2 regions of the Streptomyces sp. NPDC059866 genome follow, and region 2 is predicted to be linked to the other one. Evidence: predicted binding sites of a transcription regulator. Region 2 holds the regulator's gene; the other holds the start of a gene.
The links. Region 2 encodes HspR, which represses chaperone genes until heat shock. Its sites were predicted from a motif close to TTGAGNNNNNNNNNCTCAA; they were not measured.
Positions count from the first base shown of each region.

Region 1: the regulator HspR is predicted to act here: its motif matches at 2,622-2,640, upstream of lon (endopeptidase La).

Region 1 covers NZ_JBHWJT010000012.1:215,869-225,961, forward strand. Annotated here, with positions in the region: gene ACFV7R_RS20425 (ATP-binding protein) at 1-939, opposite strand, end outside; gene ACFV7R_RS20430 (response regulator transcription factor) at 936-1,676, opposite strand; gene ACFV7R_RS20435 (spermidine synthase) at 1,790-2,467, opposite strand; gene lon (endopeptidase La) at 2,663-5,086, shown strand; gene ACFV7R_RS20445 (hypothetical protein) at 5,294-5,728, shown strand; gene ACFV7R_RS20450 (MarR family winged helix-turn-helix transcriptional regulator) at 5,967-6,458, shown strand; gene ACFV7R_RS20455 (protein phosphatase 2C domain-containing protein) at 6,463-7,251, opposite strand; gene ACFV7R_RS20460 (nitrate- and nitrite sensing domain-containing protein) at 7,614-10,093, shown strand, end outside.
Region 2 covers NZ_JBHWJT010000009.1:34,246-44,338, reverse strand. Annotated here, with positions in the region: gene ACFV7R_RS15775 (response regulator transcription factor) at 1-810, opposite strand, end outside; gene ACFV7R_RS15770 (sugar ABC transporter substrate-binding protein) at 1,027-2,118, opposite strand; gene ACFV7R_RS15765 (hypothetical protein) at 2,341-2,751, shown strand; gene ACFV7R_RS15760 (Uma2 family endonuclease) at 2,768-3,070, opposite strand; gene ACFV7R_RS15755 (DUF899 family protein) at 3,127-3,459, shown strand; gene ACFV7R_RS15750 (TIGR03086 family metal-binding protein) at 3,456-4,085, opposite strand; gene ACFV7R_RS15745 (DUF6597 domain-containing transcriptional factor) at 4,148-4,981, shown strand; gene ACFV7R_RS15740 (heat shock protein transcriptional repressor HspR) at 5,177-5,629, opposite strand; gene dnaJ (molecular chaperone DnaJ) at 5,635-6,813, opposite strand; gene grpE (nucleotide exchange factor GrpE) at 6,856-7,500, opposite strand; gene dnaK (molecular chaperone DnaK) at 7,497-9,347, opposite strand; gene ACFV7R_RS15720 ((Fe-S)-binding protein) at 9,764-10,093, shown strand, end outside.

The DNA.
Region 1 (10,093 bases), on a different contig from region 2:
CCGGTTGAACCGCTCGAAGACCCGGTGCCACTCCGACCGCGGAATGCCCGGACCCTCGTCCAGGACCTCGAGCTCCAGCGACTGGGGCAGCGCCCCGCGCCGCGCCTTCACCGTGACCCGGCCGTGCGGCGGGCTGTGCTTGACCGCGTTGTCGATCAGGTTGGCGACGACCTGGTGGATCCGCTCCGGGTCGGCGTGCGCGGTCAGCTCCGGCGGGGACACGTCGAGGTGCAGATGGACGTCCGTACGGGTGTGACTGCCGGAGCCGGAGGCGATGCCCGCCCGCGCGGAGGCGACCATGTTGGCCTCCTTCAGCACCCCGGACAGATACGGCCACACCTCGAACCGCCGCATCTTCAGCGGTACGACGCCGTTGTCCAGACGCGACAGGTCGAGGAGCGTCTCCACGAGACGTCCCAGCCGCTCCGTCTGTTTCAGGGCCGTCCGCATGGTCTCCGGGTCGGCCTCCGTGACGCCGTCCACGATGTTCTCCAGGACCGCGCGCAACCCGGCGATCGGTGTGCGCAGCTCGTGCGAGACGTTGGCGACCAGCTCCTTGCGCTGGTTGTCCTGGGCCTCCAGGTCGTCGGCCATGCGGTTGATCGTGACGGCCAGGTCGCCCAGCTCGTCCCACCGGTTCTCACGGACCCGCCGGGTGTAGTCGCCGTGCGAGATGGAGCGGGCCACCGCGTTCATCTCGTCCAGCGGTGCGGTGAGCGAATGCGCCACGAACTGCGTGATCAGCAGGGTGGCGATCATCGAGAAGACCGTGATGAAGCGCAGCTCGGTCTCGGTGCGCACCGCGATCATCAGCAGCCCGGTGGTGATCAGCACCGAGATGACGACCAGCGCACCCAACTTGGTCTTGATCGAGAACGGGCGTACGCCGCCCCAGGGCTCCCCGGGGCTCCTCCGTGCGGCCGGCCGCCCCTCGCTCATGGCGTCGGTGTCTCCAGGGCGTAGCCCACGCCGTGCACCGTGCGGATCCGCTCGGCGCCGATCTTCCGCCGCAGCGCCTTGATGTGGCTGTCGACGGTACGGGTGCCGGAGGCGTCCGCCCAGTCCCACACCTCGGCCAGCAGCTGCTCACGCGAGAGCACCGCGCGCGGCGTGTTCGCCAGGCAGACCAGCAGGTCGAACTCGGTGGGCGTCAGATGCACGTCCTCGCTGCGCACCCGGACCCGGCGCTGTGCGTGGTCGATCTCCAGCTCGCCCAGGCGCAGGATGCCGGTGCGCGGAGTGGCGGCCGCGACCGCGGCCCGCTCGACCCGGCGCAGCAGCACATGCACGCGCGCGGCCAGCTCCCGGATCGAGAACGGCTTGGTCATGTAGTCGTCGGCGCCGACGCCGAGACCCACCAGCATGTCGGTCTCGTCGTCGCGCGCGGTGAGCATCAGTACCGGCACCGGCCGCTGGGCCTGCACCCGTCGGCAGACCTCCAGGCCGTCGAAGCCCGGCAGCATGATGTCGAGAATCAGCAGGTCGGGCTGCCAGGCCTCGGCCGTGTCGACGGCGGCCGGGCCGTCACTGGCCGTCTGTACGAGAAATCCCTCGGCGCGCAGGCGGGCCGCGATGGCGTCGACGATCGTCGCGTCGTCCTCGACCACCAGCACCCGGCGCTGTGCGCCCGGGGTGGTCGCCGCCGTGCCGTTGTGGGAGGTGTGTGTCTGCTCCATCGCCCGCCCCTGAAGTGTGCTTTCCGGAATCCGTGGGGTGATCCCATGACTGCGATTGACGCTTGAATGATCGGCGTCAGGGATGCAGCGTACGGGGAGTCACCGCAGCTCGGCTATCCAGGTCGTACGCCGAGATGCACGGCGTCCGGAACGCCCCGGGCAACGGGGATCTCTTCGGTACGCACACACCGGAAACCGGCATTCCGCAAGGATCCTTCAAATTCCGGGGAGGGCTGCGCCGACCACACGGCGAGCACGCCGCCGGGTCTCAACACCCTTGCGCAGCTTGCCAGTCCGGCCGCGGAGTACAGCCCGTCGTTCCTCTCCGTGACGGTCCAGCCGGGCCCGTTGTCGATGTCCAGGCACAGCGCGTCGAACGTGGCGGAAGTCTCATTGACGAAGTCGATCAGATCCGCTTCGACGATCTCCGTACGGCTGTCGGCGAGGGCCTCGCGGGACAGCTCGGCGAGCGGTCCGTCGCGGTGCCAGTCGATGACGGCACGCTCGCGCTCGATCACCGTGATCCGGCCCCAGTGCGGGTTCGCGGCGGCGTGTGCGAGCGAGAATCCGACGCCGAGACCGCCGATCAGCACCGCGGGCGCCGCCCGGCCGTCCAGGGCGTTCAGGGCCGCGTCGACCAGCCGTCGCTCCGATCGTCCGTCGGAGGTGTCCATCAGGAAACAGCCGTTGACGATGATCTGCAGCAGGGCGCCGTGCCGGCGCAGCACGACCTCGCCCGAGGGGCCCTCACGACGGTCCAGGACTTCGGGGATGTCGTAGGTGGTGGCCATCTGCCCATCCTGGCACTTCTCTGACGGCATGTTGCCGGAATGACGGAGGGGAGTAGCCCGGCCCCCGGCGGTGTTGACACAGGGGCGGCACAGCGGCCCGGGAGTGATCGCTCAGAGCGAACGGGCCGGGGGAACATTCGGCGGCTCCCACGCATTGAGTCGGCATAGCTCAACTTGACTGCCTAAGGGGAGATCATGGCTGCTGAGTCCACGCCGTTCACTTCGCTCACCCTGCCCGTGCTGCCGCTCGACAGTGAGGTCGTGCTGCCCGGGATGGTGGTCCCCCTGGACCTGAGCGATGCCGAAGTGCGGGCCGCGGTGGAGGCGGCGCAGGCCGCTGCCCGGTCCGAGCTCGGAAAGCCCAAGGTCCTGCTGGTGCCCCGGATCGACGGGACGTACGCGAGCACCGGTGTGCTCGGCACCGTCGAGCAGGTCGGGCGGCTCGCCGACGGCGACCCCGGCGCCCTGATCCGGGGGCGGAACAGGGTGCGGATCGGCGCCGGGACGACCGGGCCGGGTGCCGCGCTGTGGGTCGAGGGGACCAGGGCCGACGAGAGTCTCCCGGAGCCGCTGCCCGGGCACGTCACCGAACTGGTCAAGGAGTACAAGGCCCTCGCGACCGACTGGCTGAAGAAGCGCGGCGCATGGCAGGTCGTCGACCGTGTGCAGGCCATCGACGACGTGTCCGCCCTGGCCGACAACTCGGGGTACTCGCCCTTCCTGACCCTCGATCAGAAGATCGAGCTGCTGGAGACCGGCGACCCCGTCGACCGGCTGAAGCTCGCCACCCAGCAGCTGCGCGACCACCTCGCCGAGCAGGACGTCGCCGAAACCATCGCCAAGGACGTCCAGGAGGGCGTCGACAAGCAGCAGCGCGAGTTCCTGCTGCGACGGCAGCTGGAGGCCGTACGCAAGGAACTGCGCGAGCTGAACGGCGAGAAGGACGGCGAGGAGTCCGACGACTACCGCGCCCGCGTAGAGGCCGCCGACCTGCCCGAGACGGTCCGCGAGGCCGCCCTCAAGGAGGTCGACAAGCTGGAGCGGTCCAGCGACCAGTCGCCGGAGGGCTCGTGGATCCGGACCTGGCTCGACACGGTGCTCGAACTGCCGTGGAACGAGCGGACCGAGGACGCGTACGACATCCAGGGCGCCAAGACGGTCCTGGACGCCGAGCACGCGGGCCTGGAGGACGTGAAGGAGCGGATCACCGAATACCTGGCGGTGCGCAAGCGCCGTACGGACCGGGGCCTGGGTGTCGTCGGCGGGCGGCGCGGAGGTGCCGTGCTCGCCCTCGTCGGGCCGCCCGGCGTCGGCAAGACGAGTCTCGGCGAGTCCGTCGCCCACGCCATGGGCCGCAAGTTCGTCCGCGTCGCCCTCGGCGGTGTCCGCGACGAGGCCGAGATCCGCGGTCACCGGCGTACGTACGTCGGTGCGCTGCCCGGCCGTATCGTCCGCGCCATCAAGGAGGCCGGGTCGATGAACCCGGTCGTGCTCCTGGACGAGATCGACAAGGTCGGCTCCGACTTCCGCGGCGACCCGGCCGCGGCGCTCCTCGAAGTGCTCGACCCGGCGCAGAACCACACCTTCCGCGACCACTACCTGGAAGTCGAACTCGACCTGTCCGACGTCGTCTTCCTCGCCACCGCCAACGTCCTGGAGGCCATCCCGGAGGCCCTGCTCGACCGTATGGAGCTGGTCCGGCTCGACGGCTACACCGAGGACGAGAAGATCGTCATCGCCCGTGACCACCTGCTCCCGCGCCAGCTGGAGCGGGCCGGCCTGGACAAGGACGAGGTCGTCATCGACGAGGGCGCGCTGCGCAAGCTCGCCGGCGAGTACACGCGCGAGGCGGGCGTCCGCAACCTCGAGCGGTCCATCGCACGGCTGCTGCGCAAGGTCGCGGCACAGCACGAACTGGGTGAGCGGGAGCTGCCGTTCACGATCGGGGACGGTGACCTGCGGGGTCTGATCGGACGACCGCACCACGTACCCGAGTCGGCCCAGGACCCGGCCGAACGGCGCACGGCGGTACCGGGCGTGGCGACAGGCCTCGCGGTCACGGGGGCGGGCGGTGACGTGCTGTACGTCGAGGCGTCGCTGTCCGACCCGGAGACGGGGGCGGCGGGCCTGACGCTGACCGGACAGCTGGGTGACGTGATGAAGGAGTCGGCGCAGATCGCGCTGAGCTTCCTGCGCAGCCGCGGTGCCGAGCTGGAACTCCCGGTCGCCGACCTGAAGGACCGGGGCGTGCACATCCACTTCCCGGCGGGTGCGGTGCCGAAGGACGGCCCGAGCGCGGGCATCACGATGACGACGGCACTGGCGTCACTGCTGTCCGGCCGCCTGGTCCGTACGGACGTGGCGATGACCGGCGAGGTCTCGCTGACCGGCCGCGTCCTGCCGATCGGCGGTGTGAAGCAGAAGCTGCTCGCCGCGCACCGTGCGGGTGTCACCACCGTGATCATCCCCAAGCGCAACGAGCCCGACCTGGACGACGTCCCGGCCGAGGTGCTGGACAAGCTCGACGTCCACGCCGTCACCGACGTCCGCCAGGTCCTCGAACTGGCCCTGTCGCCGGCCACGAACGGCGCGGAGTCGGAGGTTCCGGTCGCGGCGTGACGGACGTGACCGGATGGGCAAGGCCCGGGTCCCGTGAGGGAGGCCCGGGCCTTCGCCATGAGTGCGTATTAACCACCTTTACCCCTTGTGCTGTCAAGTCACGAATTTTCGTAACGTGACCCTTTTATGCGGTTCCGGCCTACTTGAAGTGCGGTTTCACCGGAAACACCGGAGAACGAGAAGGCTCCTCGGAAGCAGGAGAAACTCATGACTCGCACCAAGGGAAGCAAACAGGAAATCCGCCAGAAGCGCGGAATCCGTGTCGCGGCCGTCGCGGCTTCGGGTGTGGTGGCCGCCGGAGGGATCATCCTCCCGGCGAGTGCGGCCTCGGCATCCTCGATGCCCGGATCGCCGACCGTGAGCACGGTCGCCACGCAAGGCGACCACGGGCACAAGTACTGGCACTGCACGTGGCACAAGCACCACAAGTTCGGGCAGTGGCACAAGCACTGCAAGTGGTACAAGCACCACGACCACGACTGGTGGAACGACGACCGCGACCACCGCTGGTGGAACGACGACCGTGACCACCGCTGGTGGAACGACGACCGCGACCACCGCTGGTGGAACGACGACGACGATCATGACTGGAAGGACAGGCACGATCACGACTGGAAGGACAGGCACGATTACGACTGGTAACGGCGGCGACGTCGGCTGATCCCGACAGAGCCACGCCGCGAACCGAACCGCACCGACTCGCTGCCCCGCCGGCCCTCCACCGGCGGGGCAGCGGCAGTGCGTCGTCGGCCTGACCGGGGGAGGGAAGGGCTCCGGACGCTGCCGTTGGTCTACGCCTGCGAAATACTGAGAGAGCTGCGGCAATGGCCGGTGGCTGGCGGGAACTTTCAGGATCGGGAAACCGGATCAGGGGACTGACGTGCACGTGGACGGAAACGGCGACGGACATCGCGGCGGAAGCGGCGCGTCGCCGACTGGTGTGGACCAGGAGTTCCTGGCCCTGGAACGCGAGCTGACCGTGTTCCTGCGGCGGGCCCGCGCCAACCAGGGCGAGATGGCCCGCGAGGTCCATCCGGACCTGGAGTCGGCCGCGTACGGACTCCTCGTGCGGCTGGACGAGTGCGGCGCGCAGCGGGCCACCGAGCTCGCGGCCTACATCGGCGTCGGCAAGGCCACCATGTCCCGCCAGCTCCGCGCCCTCGACGAGCTGGGGCTGGTGGCCCGCGAACCCGATCCGGCGGACGGCCGCGCCTGGCTGGTGCACCTCACCGACGAGGGGCGGACGCGGGTGCAGCGGGTCCGGGAGGCCCGCCGGGCGCGGTACGTCCGCAAGCTCGCCCACTGGGACCGCCGCGAGGTGGCCGAACTCGCCCGGCTGTTGCACCAGTTGAACACCGGGATGGAGAAGTAGCCGGTCAGAGCTCCGCGTAGACGGCCGTCGCGTCGTCGTGGGTCTTGCTGCGGCCCAGATACGTCCGCTCCTCGCGGTCGGCGGCCTCGAGGGTGCGGACGCGGTCGATCAGCGCCTGCGCCCCCTTCTTGCGTACGAAGGTGAAGAGGTCCGTCCAGTCGCCCTCCCGGAACTTCTCCGTCCACCGGGTCGCCCCGTCCGTCAGTGCCGCCAGGGCGCGGACCTCGCTGCGCGGCAGGACCCCGGTCACCGCCCGTGCGGCCACCGAGGGATCCGCGGCGGCCGTGAAGAAGCCGCCCTCCTTGTTGCGGACGGTGGCGTCCACCAGGGCGTCGGTGGCCAGGCTCGCGCGGGGGAGGCGGGACAGGCGGTCGTCGAGGTACGGCGTGACCGTGCCGTCGGGGGACTCGACGAGAAGGGCCGAGTCGGCGAGGACCAGATACTCGACGGTCGCCGGGGACCAGCGGGCGAGGACCACGGTCGCCTGCGGGGTGCGCGGGTGAGAAAGCTCACAGGTTTCGGCATGGGACTCGGCCGTACGCGCTATGGCGCGGGCCAGGGCGTCGGACAGGGGAACATCCGGGAGTGAAACGGTCAGTTCGGTCAGCGCCCCGCCGAGCCGGGCGGTGTACCAGTGAACGGAATGCAGACAGCCTGTCCCGCCCCTCGGCGGGGTCACTCCGTCCAGCACCACGAGCGAACCGCCCTGTCCGCAGGCGGGAAGTCCGACACCGGCGAAGTCCTCGTTGGGGCGGGCCGGATCAGCCGGCTCCGAAACCAGTTCTGTGCGCATCCGGCCAGTCTGCACGAGCCCTTCACAAGGTCCGCGAAAGGGTGCCATCGCTCGCCGGATCGTCGTACCGTCGCAGGTCAGGCGCCGGGTTTGGGATGGAATGGCGGACTCCGGGAAGGCGTGGCGGCGAATAGTGCCAAAGCCCGCCGCCCACGTCCAACCGGCCCGCCGCGCGGGGCTGTCGCACACGCCGGAGGAACTTGCCCGCCAACTCCCCTCCGATGTTCACTCCTTCGGGTGGCGGGTCAGGTGATGGGCGACCACTGACCACCGGCACTGGGAGGGTCGGGGACCGGAACCGCACCGGGTGTGCACACCAGTTGACGGAGCGTCGCCCGGGCCCATGGGTACACGAGTCAGGAATGCGAGCACCGGTGCAGAAGAAGAGGCCTCGGCGCACAGGCAAGCAGACGGCCTCCGAGGGGGGCGCGGAGCGCACCCCTGTCGGCAGGGGCCGCCCGACCCACGTACGCAACCGGCTGATCGTGGCCGTGGCCGTGGTGGCCGCCGCCATCGCCGGGGCCGGCGCCCCCTCGGTCATCGCCGCCTCCGGGCAGCTGAGCGACAGCCAGGACCTGGTGACGCTGGCCGGGCAGACCCGGGACGCCCTCGTCCTGGCCCACTCCCTTGCCGACGAACGCGACGAGGTCACCTCCTACGTCGCGGCCGGCCGCCCCAAGTCCAAGGCGCCCTCCGAGCAGCGCAGCGCCCGGGTCGACCGGCAGGTCGAGGAGCTGCGCGCGAACACCGACACCCCCGCCTCGCTGCGGGCGGACCTCGATGACATCGCGACCGTACGCAGAGCGGCGCTCACCGGAAAGAGCACCGCTCTCGAAGCGCACGAGGCCTACTCCGACGCCATCGGCGAACTCCACCGGCTCGCCGAGGAACTGGCCGAACAGTTCCCGCCCCGCGCAGGCTCCGGAGCGCACGCCCTCGCCGAGCTCGACACCGCCGTCCAGCAGGCCGCCGTCACCCGCGGACTGCTCCTCGCCGCCCTCAACGTGCCGCGTACCACCCAGACGGTCATCGATCCCGTCACCGGCCTGCCGACGGAGACCGTCGTCTCCTCCGACGCCGACACCAAGCAGCGCGCCGCCCTCACCGCCGCCGCCCTGCAGGCCCGGCTGCGCTCCGACGCCGCCCTCGCCGACTTCCACGACACCGCGACCAAGGCCGCCCGCTCCTCGTACGACTCCACGGTCACCGGCCCCGAGGTCAACGCCGCCGACCAGTACCTCGCCGCCCTCACCGACCAGCCCACCCTCTCCGACCGCGAACTCGCCACCGACGCAGGCAAGCTGGACGCCGCCCTCTCCGCCCGCGTCGACACCATGCGCGGCGTCGAGTCCGCCCTCTACGAGCGTCGCATCAAGGACCTCGAGACGCTGCGCGACGACGATGTCACCGAGCTGGAGATCCGCATCGCGATCCTCGGCGCCCTGATACTCCTCGCCGTCGGTGTCGCCACCGGCCTGGCCCGCAGCCTCACCCGCCCGCTCGCCGTCCTGCGGATCGGCTCGGCCCGGCTGGCCGGCGCCGAGGACCCGGCCGCCGCAGAGCCCGTGAAGTTCACCGGCCGCAACGACGAGTTCGCCCAGGTCGTCCGCTCCGTCAACGCCCTGCACGCCCAGGCCGTGGCCCTGCACGAGCGTGTCACCACCCTCGAGTCCGACCGCAAGCACCTCATCGGCCAGCGGCAGAAGATGGCCGACGCCCGCGAGGAGCTGCGCGCCGAACTCGACGAGGCCGCCGGCCGGCTGCAGCGGCTGCGCGAGAGCATCGGCGGCACCTTCGTCAACCTCGCGCTGCGCACCCTCGGCCTGGTCGAGCGGCAGCTCGGCGTCATCGAGGGCCTGGAGGAGCGTGAGCAGGACCCCGACCGGCTCGCCACCCTGTTCAAGCTCGACCACTTCGCCACCGTCATGCGCCGGCACAGCGAGAACCTGCTCGTCCTGGCCGGCGCCGAGCACATCCAGCAGCACGCCGGGTCCGTCCCGATGGTCGACGTGGTGCGTGCCGCGGTCAGCGAGATCGAGCGGTACGAGCGGGTCCGGATCGCCGCGCTGCCGCCGCACGCGCACATCGCCGGGTTCGCCGCGGACGACCTGTCGCACCTGCTGGCCGAACTCATGGAGAACGCCACCGCGTTCTCCCCGCCCGACCTGCCCGTCGAGGTCTCCGGCTGGCTCCTGGAGAACGGCGAGGTCATGCTCTCCGTCCAGGACGAGGGCATCGGCATGACCGACGAGCGGATGAGCCGCCTCAACGCCCGTCTTGCCGACTTCGACCCCGAGGCCACGTACGACCAGGAGGGCGAGGACGGGCTCGGGCTCGGTCTGTACGTCGTCGCCCGGCTCGCCCAGCGGCACGGGGTGCGGGTGCAGGTGCGCGCGCAGAAGCAGGGCGGGGTCGCAGCCGTCGTCGTACTGCCCCAGGGGCTGCTCGCCGAGGCCCCGCAGTCCGCGGTCCCGACGGTCACACCGACGGCCGCCGGTACGCACACGTTCTCCCTGCCGGGCGCCGACGCGGAGGCCAACTCCAACGTCCTGCACGGTCGCTCGGACAGCGGCGACCCGCTGGTCGCGCTGGCGGAGAAGGCCGTACATGCGCGGGACGCGGAGCCGGAGGAGCCGGTACGGGAGCAGGCCGCCGAGCCCGAGGAGACCGCGGCGACCGACGAGTCCACCGAGGCCGACGAGGCCGTACGGGAGACCGTGGAGGCCGACGAGGCCGTACGGGTGGCCGAGGAGACGGACGAGGCCGTACGGGAGAGCGCGGAGCCGTACGAGAACGCGTCCGCGCCCGACACCCCCGCCGAGACCACGATGGAGCTCCTCAT
Region 2 (10,093 bases):
GGACTGCTCGCGGTGGGAGATGCCCTCGATGCCGGTGTCGGGGAGAGGGGCGGTCAGGGGGATCGCGAGGCGCCACAGGCGGTCGAAGACCGTCACCAGGTACTCGACGAGCGCGGGGTGACGCAGCTCCAGCGCCATCGTGCGGTCGGCGTTCGCGGGGATGAAGGCGACCGTGCGGTCGAAGAGGATCAGCCGGTCGATGACCTCGTCCAGGGTGCGCGCCTGAACCGCGTCGCCCATCAGGTCGAGGTAGTTCAGCAGGCCCTGCCCGTGCCGGGCCACATGGTTGTACAGGTCGCGCATGCGCACGCCCCGGCCGCGCAGCGCGAGCGCCCGGTGCAGACCCTCGGAGAGCTCGTGCTCGCGCCGGATGCCGCCGGGCTGGACGGTGAGGACCTCCGTCGTGCACTCCTCGGTCGCCTTGTCCAGGGCCGCCTGGATGCGGGAGGAGCCGTCCAGGACCCGGATGGCGGTGCCCTCGCCGGCTCCCGCCGTGGACGTGCGCCCGCCGAGACCGGCGTACCACTCGAAGGCCGTGACCGCCGAGCCCATCCGCCGCTGGCTGGCGCTGATCTCGTCGTACACCCCGCGCAGCAGCCGGGTCATGACCTCCTGCGGCGAGGTCGGCACCAGCCAGTCCATGTCGTCGGGGTCGGGGTGCAGCAGGGCGAGTTCCAGCAAGCAGGGCACCGCGTCGGCATCGCGGCGCGACACGCGTCCCCGCCGCACGGCCCGGGAATACACACGATCCCCGGCCTCGCACAGTCGGTCAGCACCATGTGGATGCTCGTCCGTCCCGTGCCCGGCCATGGCCCATCCCACCCCCGGTTCCAGCGTCTTCCGCAGCGCAACTATGCGCGGACGGGACCTGCTCCGCAACACGGCTCACTCCCCGATGACCGAGGGAAACCACCGGTATGGCCGGGTTCGCCCCCACCCCAGGCTGTTCCGTTGCAACAACCTGCAACCGCCGAAGGGGGCTCGCGCCGACGACGCGAGCCCCCTTCTGTACAGGACTGTGCCGGGCTACTTGAGCCCGATGGCCGTGCACGCCGCCTTGTACTCGGCGGTGCAGATCTCCGAGACCTTGTAGATGCCGTCCGCGACGACCGTGTCCTTGATGTTCTCCTGGGTCAGGGCGGTGACGGTGACGAGCTGGGCGGGGATGTCCTTGTCCGTGGGGCTGTCGACCCTGTCGCGGGTGAGGGCGTCGAACTGGATGTCCTTGCCCTGGACCTTGGCCACGGCCATCTCGGCGGCGGCCTCGGCCTCCTGCGGGTAGGACTTGTACACGCTCATGAACTGCTCGCCGGTGACGATCCGCTGCACGGCCACGAGCTCGGCGTCCTGTCCGGTGATCGGCGGCAGCTTGGTCACCCCGGCGGCCTCCAGGGCCTCGATGACGCCGCCGGCCATGCCGTCGTTGGCGGCGTAGACGGCGACGATGTTGTCCTTGCCGATCGCCTCGATGGCCTCCGCCATGTTGGCCTGGGCGTTCTCCGGCTTCCAGTCCTTGGTGTCGAAGGACCGGGCGATGGTCACATTGCCGTTCAGCTCGGACAGCGCGCCCTGCTTGAACTGCTTGGCGTTGGGGTCGGTGGGCGAGCCGTTCATCATGACGATCTTGTCGGAGGTGTCGATGTCGCTGCCGAGCGCCTCGAGGAGAGAGCGGCCCTGGACCTCGCCGACGAGTTCGTTGTCGAAGGAGATGTACGCGTCGATGGGACCCTCGGCGAGCCGGTCGTAGGCGATGACCGGAATACCCGCTTCCTTGGCCTTTTCGACGCTGCTCGCGATGGCGTGCGCATCGACGGCGTCCAGCAGGATGACGTCGACCCGGTCGTCGATCATCTTCTGGAGCTGGCCCGCCTGCCTGGTCGCGCTCGCGTCGGCGTTGGCGTACTGGACCTTGCCCTTGTTCTTGGTGAGGGCGGCGACCCGCTCCTTGATGATGGGGTAGTCGAACTTGTCGTAGCGCGTGTTGGCCTTCTCCGGGAGCAGCAGGCCCACGGTGACGTCGTTGCCCTTGGTCGGGCTCGCGTCGGCGCTGTCGCCCGTCGCGCCCAGCACGCCACAGCCTGCCAGCGACAGGGTCAACGACGATGCGACCACGGACATGGCGATACGACGACGCATACGGGAGCTCACTTCTACTGCCTTCCGGACATGGCCGCGACACTGCGACCCGGATGACTGGAAAGCCAACGCGGCGGCGCCCCCCAGCGTCAAGGGAAACTACTTAACGAGATGACAACATCACGTTCCGCTTAGCCCGTGAACACACCGCGAAACCCCCTCCCGACGCCCTTCACTTCCCCTCCATCCACGGGGAGTTGGAGCGTGAACGAAGATCCGTACAACCAACTACTTTCGGCCTACTACGTTGTCGCCGTGGACGGCGCGGGCGCCGAGTCGGTGCCCTCCGGTCAGGCAACCGTCGACCGCCTCACGCCCGCCACCGCGACCGGCCCGGCCGCACCGCAGCTGACGCTGGTCTCTGCGGGTGGCACGCGATTCCCCATCCAGGTCACGGCCAAGCCCGGAGCGGGTGACGAGGGACGGCTGCTGAAGGGGTACTCCTGGGAGGTCTCCGGCGCCTGCGGAGACAGCGGCACCCACTTGTCCACTACCGGCACCATCGAGTGGACACCGCCGTACAACGGCCCCTGCATGGCGACGGTGTTCGCCGTGGACGCCTACGGGCGCACGAGCGAGCAGAACTCCTCACTGGAGTTCATGGTCGACCGCTGACCTTCCTCCTGGTACTTCAGCCCCGCCTGGGCCCAGTGATCGCCTCGCCGATGACGAAGCCCTTGGCGGGGCCTTCGGGGACGGTGACGTCGGTGCCGTAGGGGACGCGGTGGATGTCCTCCCAGTCGGCCTTGTCCGGGCGGGGTCCGGTGAAGAGGGTGACGGCGCCCTGGCCGTCGTAGTCGTCGATGATGACGTACACCGGGATGCCGGCGCGGGCGTACTCGCGGCGCTTGCGGATGCGGTCGCGGTCCTGGTTGCGCTTGCCGGGGGAGGCAACTTCGACGATGAGGTGCACGGAGTCGGCCCTGACTCCCATGTCGTCCTCGTCCCCGCACGGTTCTGTGTCCTCCGGGGCGACGTACCCAGCTGTTCGTGTCGTATCACAGGTGGCACGACGGCCGCCCCGCCGCCGACCAGTGCGAGGGCTGCACCTTCTTCACCGGCCAGGTCCGCGAACTGTCCTGTCTGCACCAGCGCGACGTCGCCTTCGCCGTCCTCTGCCAGGGCCCCCACGCGGAGTCCGACCGCTGCCGCCGCTTCATGGGCTGGGAGATGCCCTGGTACTCCGTGCCCGCCGAGTCCCACGAACGGCTCGTCGCCGGCCGCGACGACGACCTCGGCGGCGCACCTCCCCGGCGGGCAACTCGGGCTGCTGCTCCTGACCGTTCATGGGACTGGCGCCGGGACAACCCGGACCAGTACTAGTCCCCCTTCCGCCCCGGCCCGGAGGGCGTCCAGTGTGGATCCCGACCGGTCTGCGCAAGCAGCCGCTCGAATGCCGAAGCGGTCTCCGCCACCGCCACCGGGTCCGCGAACACCCCCGTCGCCCGGGCGGTCGGCGCCAGTTCGGCGACCGTGCCGGTGAGCTGCTCCACCACCGCCTCCGCCGCTTCGTCCACCGGGTACTCCCGGCCGATGGCTCGCGCCAGGTCCCACACGTGCACGGTCAGATCGAGCAGCGCCATCGAGCCGACGAGCCGCGCCGGCATCTGCCACGCCCCAGCCGTGCCGTCCTCCGCGCCGGGTGCGGCCCAGGCCGCCACCAGCTTGTCCGTCTCGTCCGCGAACCGCTCACGCCAGTCCGGACCCGCGCCGACCCGGTCGGGCGTCGAGGAGAAATCCGACTCACCCTTGGCGGCCAGTTTCTGGAACTCGACGACCACCTGGAACAGATGGTTGACCAGGGACTTCACGTCGTAGTCGGCACACGGCGTGGGAGCGGCGAGCAGCTCGTCGGGAACCGCCCGGACCACCGGAACGGCCCGCTCCCGCGCCCTCGCCAGCAGATCACCCAGGGTGTGGCTCTTCGCTTCACCGCGTTTCGTGTCCATATCCAGACCGTAGGGACGCCCGGGACTGCCCTTCTTGAAGAAACGCGACGTACGATCCGGCCATGGCCGCACCCCGCCACGACTCCCGCGGGATCGTCGACCCCTCCGGGCTGCTGAACCGCGTGCGGTTCCGCCGCCACGAGCCCACCGAGCCGCTGCGCCGGTACGTCGAGTGGTACTGGCTCATCGACTGGGACCTGCCCGAGCCCTATGCCTCCCGCATCGTCCCGCACCCGGCCGTCAACCTCACCTTCCAGTGGGACGAGGACGAGGGTCCGCCGTACGGCGAGCTGACCGGCGTTGCGCTCGGCCTGTACACCAGGAAGCTGACCGGGCGGGGACGGGTGTGCGGGGCCAAGTTCCGGCCCGGTGGCTTCCGGCCGTACGCACCCGGCGAACCGGTGTCGCACTGGACCGGCCGCGCGTCGCCCGCCCAGGAGGTGTTCCAGCAGGCCACAGAGGACATCGCCCGGTCGGTCGTCACACCCGCCGACGACCGCGCCCGGGTGGCCGCCCTCGACGCCTTCCTGCTCTCCCTTCCCCACGCGCCCGATCCGCAGGCCGACCTCGCCATGGACCTCGTCCAGCGCATCCGCGCCGACCGCGCCGTGCGCCGCGTAGGCGACTTCGCCCGCGGCCAGGGACTGTCGGTGCGGGCGCTGCAGCGGCTCTTCTCGGCGTACGTCGGGGTCAGCCCCAAGTGGGTGATCCTCCGCTACCGCATCCACGAGGCCCTGGAACTCGCCGGCACCCGGCGCGACGTCGACTGGGCCGCGCTCGCCGCCGACCTCGGCTACGCCGACCAGGCCCATCTCGTACGGGACTTCACCACGACGGTGGGCGTGCCGCCGACGGCGTACGCGGCGGCCGCCTCGCCCCGGCGCGCTTCGGCCTGAACCTCTGACCCTCCCTTCCACGGTCATCTGTGAACCGGCCCCAAAGAACGCTTCGACATCGAGGCCCTCCGGCGGGAGCAAGCCGGAACTCGTCCAGCGCTACCGGGAAGTGGGCGCGGAGTTCCCCGTCCAGGGCTCGGAGGGCAGCGAAGGGGCCCGGAGAATCCTCCGGGCCCCTTCACGTACACGTACGCCTCAGTCCGACGACTGCTGCCGCTTCGGCCGCCACACCACCAACGCGCTGGTCTGCTGCACCTCCTGGTACGGCACCAGGTCGCGCCGGTACGAGGCGTGCACCGCGGCCTCGCGCTGCTGCATCGCCGCGGCGGCACCGTCGAGGGCGGCCTCCAGCTCGGCCACCCGGGACTGGAGGGCCGCGACCTGGTTCTCCAGTTCGATGATGCGCTTGATGCCGGCCAGATTGATGCCCTCGTCCTGCGACAACTGCTGGACGGTGCGCAGCAGTTCGATGTCGCGGGCCGAGTAGCGGCGGCCCCGGCCGGCCGTGCGGTCCGGAGACACCAGGCCCAGGCGGTCGTACTGGCGCAGTGTCTGCGGGTGCAGGCCGGACAGCTGGGCCGCCACCGAGATGACGTAGACCGGGGTCTCCTCGGTCAGCTCATACGGGTTGCGTCGACGGCCGTCCATCTGACTCATGCTCCCTTCGCGGCCTGGAACAGCTCCGCCCGCGGATCCTCGCCCGCGGTCGCCTCGCGATACGCCTCGAGTGCGTCACGAGCCTTCCCCGTCAGGTCCTTCGGGACACTTACCTCGACGGTGACCAGGAGGTCGCCGCGGGTGCCGTCCGTGCGGACCGCGCCCTTGCCCCGGGCCCGCATGGTGCGGCCGTTGGGCGTGCCCGGAGGCAGCTTCAGAGTGACCGGCGGGCCGCCCAGGGTGGGGACCCTGACCTCGCCGCCGAGGGCCGCCTCGGCGAACGTCACCGGGACGGTCACCGTCAGGTTGTCGCCCTTGCGGCCGAACACCGGGTGGGCGTCGACGTGCACGACGACATACAGGTCGCCCGCCGGACCGCCCCGCTCGCCCGGTGCGCCCTTGCCCCGCAGGCGGATGCGCTGGCCGTCCGACACCCCGGCGGGGATGCGGACCTGCATGGTGCGGGACGACTTCGCGCGGCCGCTGCCCTTGCAGACCTCGCAGGGGTTCTCCGCGATCAGACCGCGGCCCTTGCAGTCCGGGCACGGGTCGGTCAGGGAGAAGCCGCCGCCCGATCCGCGCGCCACCTGGCCGGTGCCGACGCAGGTCGGGCACACGCGCGGTGTGCCGTTCGCGTCGCCGGTGCCCGAACAGGCCTTGCACGGTGACTGGGAGGACATCCTGAGCGGCACCGTCGCGCCCTCGATCGCCTCGGTGAAGCTGAGGGTGACCTCGGACTCGATGTCCTGGCCGCGGCGCGGCTGCGTCCGCGTACCCGTGGTGCCGCCCCGGTTGAACAGGCCCCCGAAGACGTCACCGAGTCCGCCGCCGAAGCCGCCGGCCGCGCCCCCGCCCTGGGTACCGCCTCCGAAGAGGTCGCCCAGGTCGAAGTTGAACGAGCCGCCGCCCGCGCCGGGGCCCGGGCGGAAGCCACCGTTGCCGAACAGGGCGCGGGCCTCGTCGTACTCCTTGCGCTTCTTGGGGTCGCCGAGGATGTCGTTCGCCTCGGAGATCTCCTTGAAGCGCTCCTCGGCCTTGGCGTTGCCCTTGTTGGCGTCCGGGTGGTACTCGCGAGCGAGCTTGCGGTACGCCTTCTTGATCTCGGCCTCGGTGGCGTCCTTGGGGACGCCGAGGACCTTGTAGTAGTCCTTCTCGATGAAGTCCTTGGTGCTCATCCCCGACGTACCCCCTTCCCGTGGTTCCTCGTCAGTTCAACGTCAGCCCTCGTCCGGGCCACCGTTCTCCTTGTCGTCGCCCTCGGCCGATTCCTCGGCCTTCACCGTCTGCGCGCCCGGCTGCGGCTCGGCGACGGCCACCCGCGCGGGGCGGATGGTGCGCTCGCCGATGCGATACCCCGGCTGGAGGATCGCGACGCAGGTCGTCTCCGTGACGTCCGGCGCGTACGAGTGCATCAGGGCCTCGTGGATCGTCGGGTCGAAGGGCTCGCCCTCCTTGCCGAACTGCTGCAGGCCCATCTTGGCCGCCACGGTCTCCAGCGACTCGGCGACGGACTTGAAGCCGCCGACCAGCTCGCCGTGTTCCCGCGCCCGTCCGATGTCGTCGAGCACGGGCAGGAGCTCGGTCAGGAGGTTCGCGACGGCGATCTCCTTGACCGTGATCCGGTCACGCTCGACCCGGCGGCGGTAGTTCTGGTACTCGGCCTGAAGCCGCTGGAGGTCCACGGTGCGCTCGTTGAGCGCGGTGCGCACCTGGTCCAGCTGGGCCAGCAGACCGGCATCTGCGCTTGCGTCCCCGGCCGGGGCCGCCCCCTCTGCGGGAGCGGCCTGCGGCTCGGCGTCGTCAGGAGTGGCGCCGGAGGGGACGTCGGGCTTCTCTTCAAAGCCCGGGGTCTCCTCCGTCACGCGGCACCGTCCTTACGCTCGTCGTCCACGATCTCGGCGTCCACGACGTCGTCGTCGGCCGGCTTGGCCCCACCGGCGGTGGCACCCTCGGGGCCACCCGCGGCCTGTGCGGCATTGGCGTCGGCGTACATGGCCTGGCCCACCTTCTGGGAGACCGCGGCGACCTTCTCGGTGGCCGTGCGGATCTCGGCGGTGTCCTCGCCCTTCAGCGCGGTCTTCAGCTCCTCGACGGCGGCCTCGACCTCGGTCTTGACGTCGCCCGGGACCTTGTCCTCGTTGTCCTTGAGGAACTTCTCGGTCTGGTAGACGAGCTGCTCGCCCTGGTTGCGGGACTCGGCGGCCTCGCGGCGGCGGTGGTCCTCCTCCGCGTACTGCTCGGCCTCCTGGCGCATCCGGTCGACCTCGTCCTTCGGCAGCGAGGAGCCGCCGGTGACGGTCATCTTCTGCTCCTTGCCGGTGCCGAGGTCCTTCGCCGTGACGTGCATGATGCCGTTGGCGTCGATGTCGAAGGAGACCTCGATCTGCGGGACGCCGCGCGGCGCCGGGGGCAGACCGGTCAGCTCGAACATGCCGAGCTTCTTGTTGTACGCCGCGATCTCGCGCTCGCCCTGGTAGACCTGGATCTGCACCGACGGCTGGTTGTCCTCGGCCGTGGTGAAGATCTCCGAACGCTTCGTCGGGATCGTGGTGTTGCGCTCGATCAGCTTGGTCATGATGCCGCCCTTGGTCTCGATACCGAGGGACAGCGGGGTCACGTCGAGGAGCAGGACGTCCTTGACCTCGCCCTTGAGCACACCGGCCTGCAGGGCGGCGCCGATGGCGACGACCTCGTCCGGGTTGACGCCCTTGTTGGCGTCCTTGCCGCCGGTCAGCTCCTTGACCAGCTCGGCGACGGCCGGCATACGGGTGGAGCCACCGACGAGGACGACGTGGTCGATCTCGCTCAGCTGGATGCCGGCGTCCTTGATGACGTTGTGGAACGGCGTCTTGCAGCGCTCCAGCAGGTCGGCGGTCAGCTGCTGGAACTGGGCGCGGGTGAGCTTCTCGTCCAGGTGCAGCGGACCCTCGGCGGAGGCCGTGATGTAGGGCAGGTTGATCGAGGTCTCGGTGGACGAGGACAGCTCGATCTTCGCCTTCTCGGCGGCCTCGCGCAGGCGCTGGAGCGCCATCTTGTCCTTGCTGAGGTCCACGCCGTGACCGGACTGGAACTGCTTCACCAGGTAGTCGACGACGCGCTGGTCCCAGTCGTCACCACCGAGGTGGTTGTCACCGTTGGTGGCCTTCACCTCGACGACGCCGTCGCCGATCTCCAGGAGGGACACGTCGAAGGTGCCGCCACCGAGGTCGAAGACGAGGATCGTCTGGTCGTCCTTGTCGAGGCCGTACGCCAGGGCGGCGGCGGTCGGCTCGTTGACGATGCGCAGGACGTTCAGGCCCGCGATCTCGCCGGCCTCCTTGGTGGCCTGGCGCTCCGAGTCGTTGAAGTACGCCGGGACGGTGATGACCGCGTCGGTCACCTTCTCGCCCAGGTAGGCCTCGGCGTCCCGCTTCAGCTTCTGCAGCACGAAGGCGCTGATCTGCTGCGGGTTGAAGTCCTTGCCGTCGAGGTTGATCTTCCAGTCGGTGCCCATGTGGCGCTTGACCGACCGGATGGTCCTGTCGACGTTGGTGACCGCCTGGCGCTTGGCGACCTCGCCGACGAGCACCTCACCGTTCTTGGCGAAGGCGACGACGGACGGCGTGGTCCTGGCGCCCTCGGCGTTGGTGATGACGGTGGGCTCGCCGCCCTCCAGAACGCTGACGACGGAGTTAGTCGTGCCCAGGTCGATGCCGACCGCACGTGCCATGGTTGATTCCTCCAGCTGACTTGAGTGGAACGGACTCAAGTGTGCATGACGCCCGCCGCCGGGTCAACAGACCTGAGTCGAGCGGACTCAACTCTTATCCGCTCCTTACGCGCAACCGCCCGGTGACCTGCAGAGACGCAGCGGGACGAGCCGAGGTTGCCTTCACCCGTCCGGTGACCCTCACCCGCAGCCGCACAGAGCACAGCCCCACGCCAAGCGGAATGTCACGATATGTGAGAAATACTGGGATCAGCCTGGCGCGCCATGCCCCATACGGTCAGGTATGCCTCAGCGACGCAGATCACCGGCCCCCTGGCTACAGTGCGACCGAGGAAATGGGTAGTCTCAGACGGACCGCATAAGTTACCGCTTAGTAATCAACAGATCTCCCCCCTCGCAGGCCCGAGGAGCCCCCAATGCAACTCGCCGCGATCATCGTGTCGCTGGTCCTGACCGTGGTCGGCGTTGCGCTGCTCGCGCGCGCCATCGGCCAGTTCGTCCGGTACTTCAGACTGGGCCAGCCGGTCCCGGCCGGCAGCCGGACCGACAACCCCTACGCGCGCAGCGTGACGCTGGTGCGGGAGTTCCTCGGCCATACCCGGATGAACCGCTGGGGCATCGTCGGCGTCGCCCACTGGTTCGTGGCGGTCGGCTTCCTGACGCTGCCGCCGACCCTCGCCCAGGCCTTCGGCCAGCTCTTCCAGGCCGACTGGACGCTGCCGATCATCGGCGGGTTCCTGCCGTTC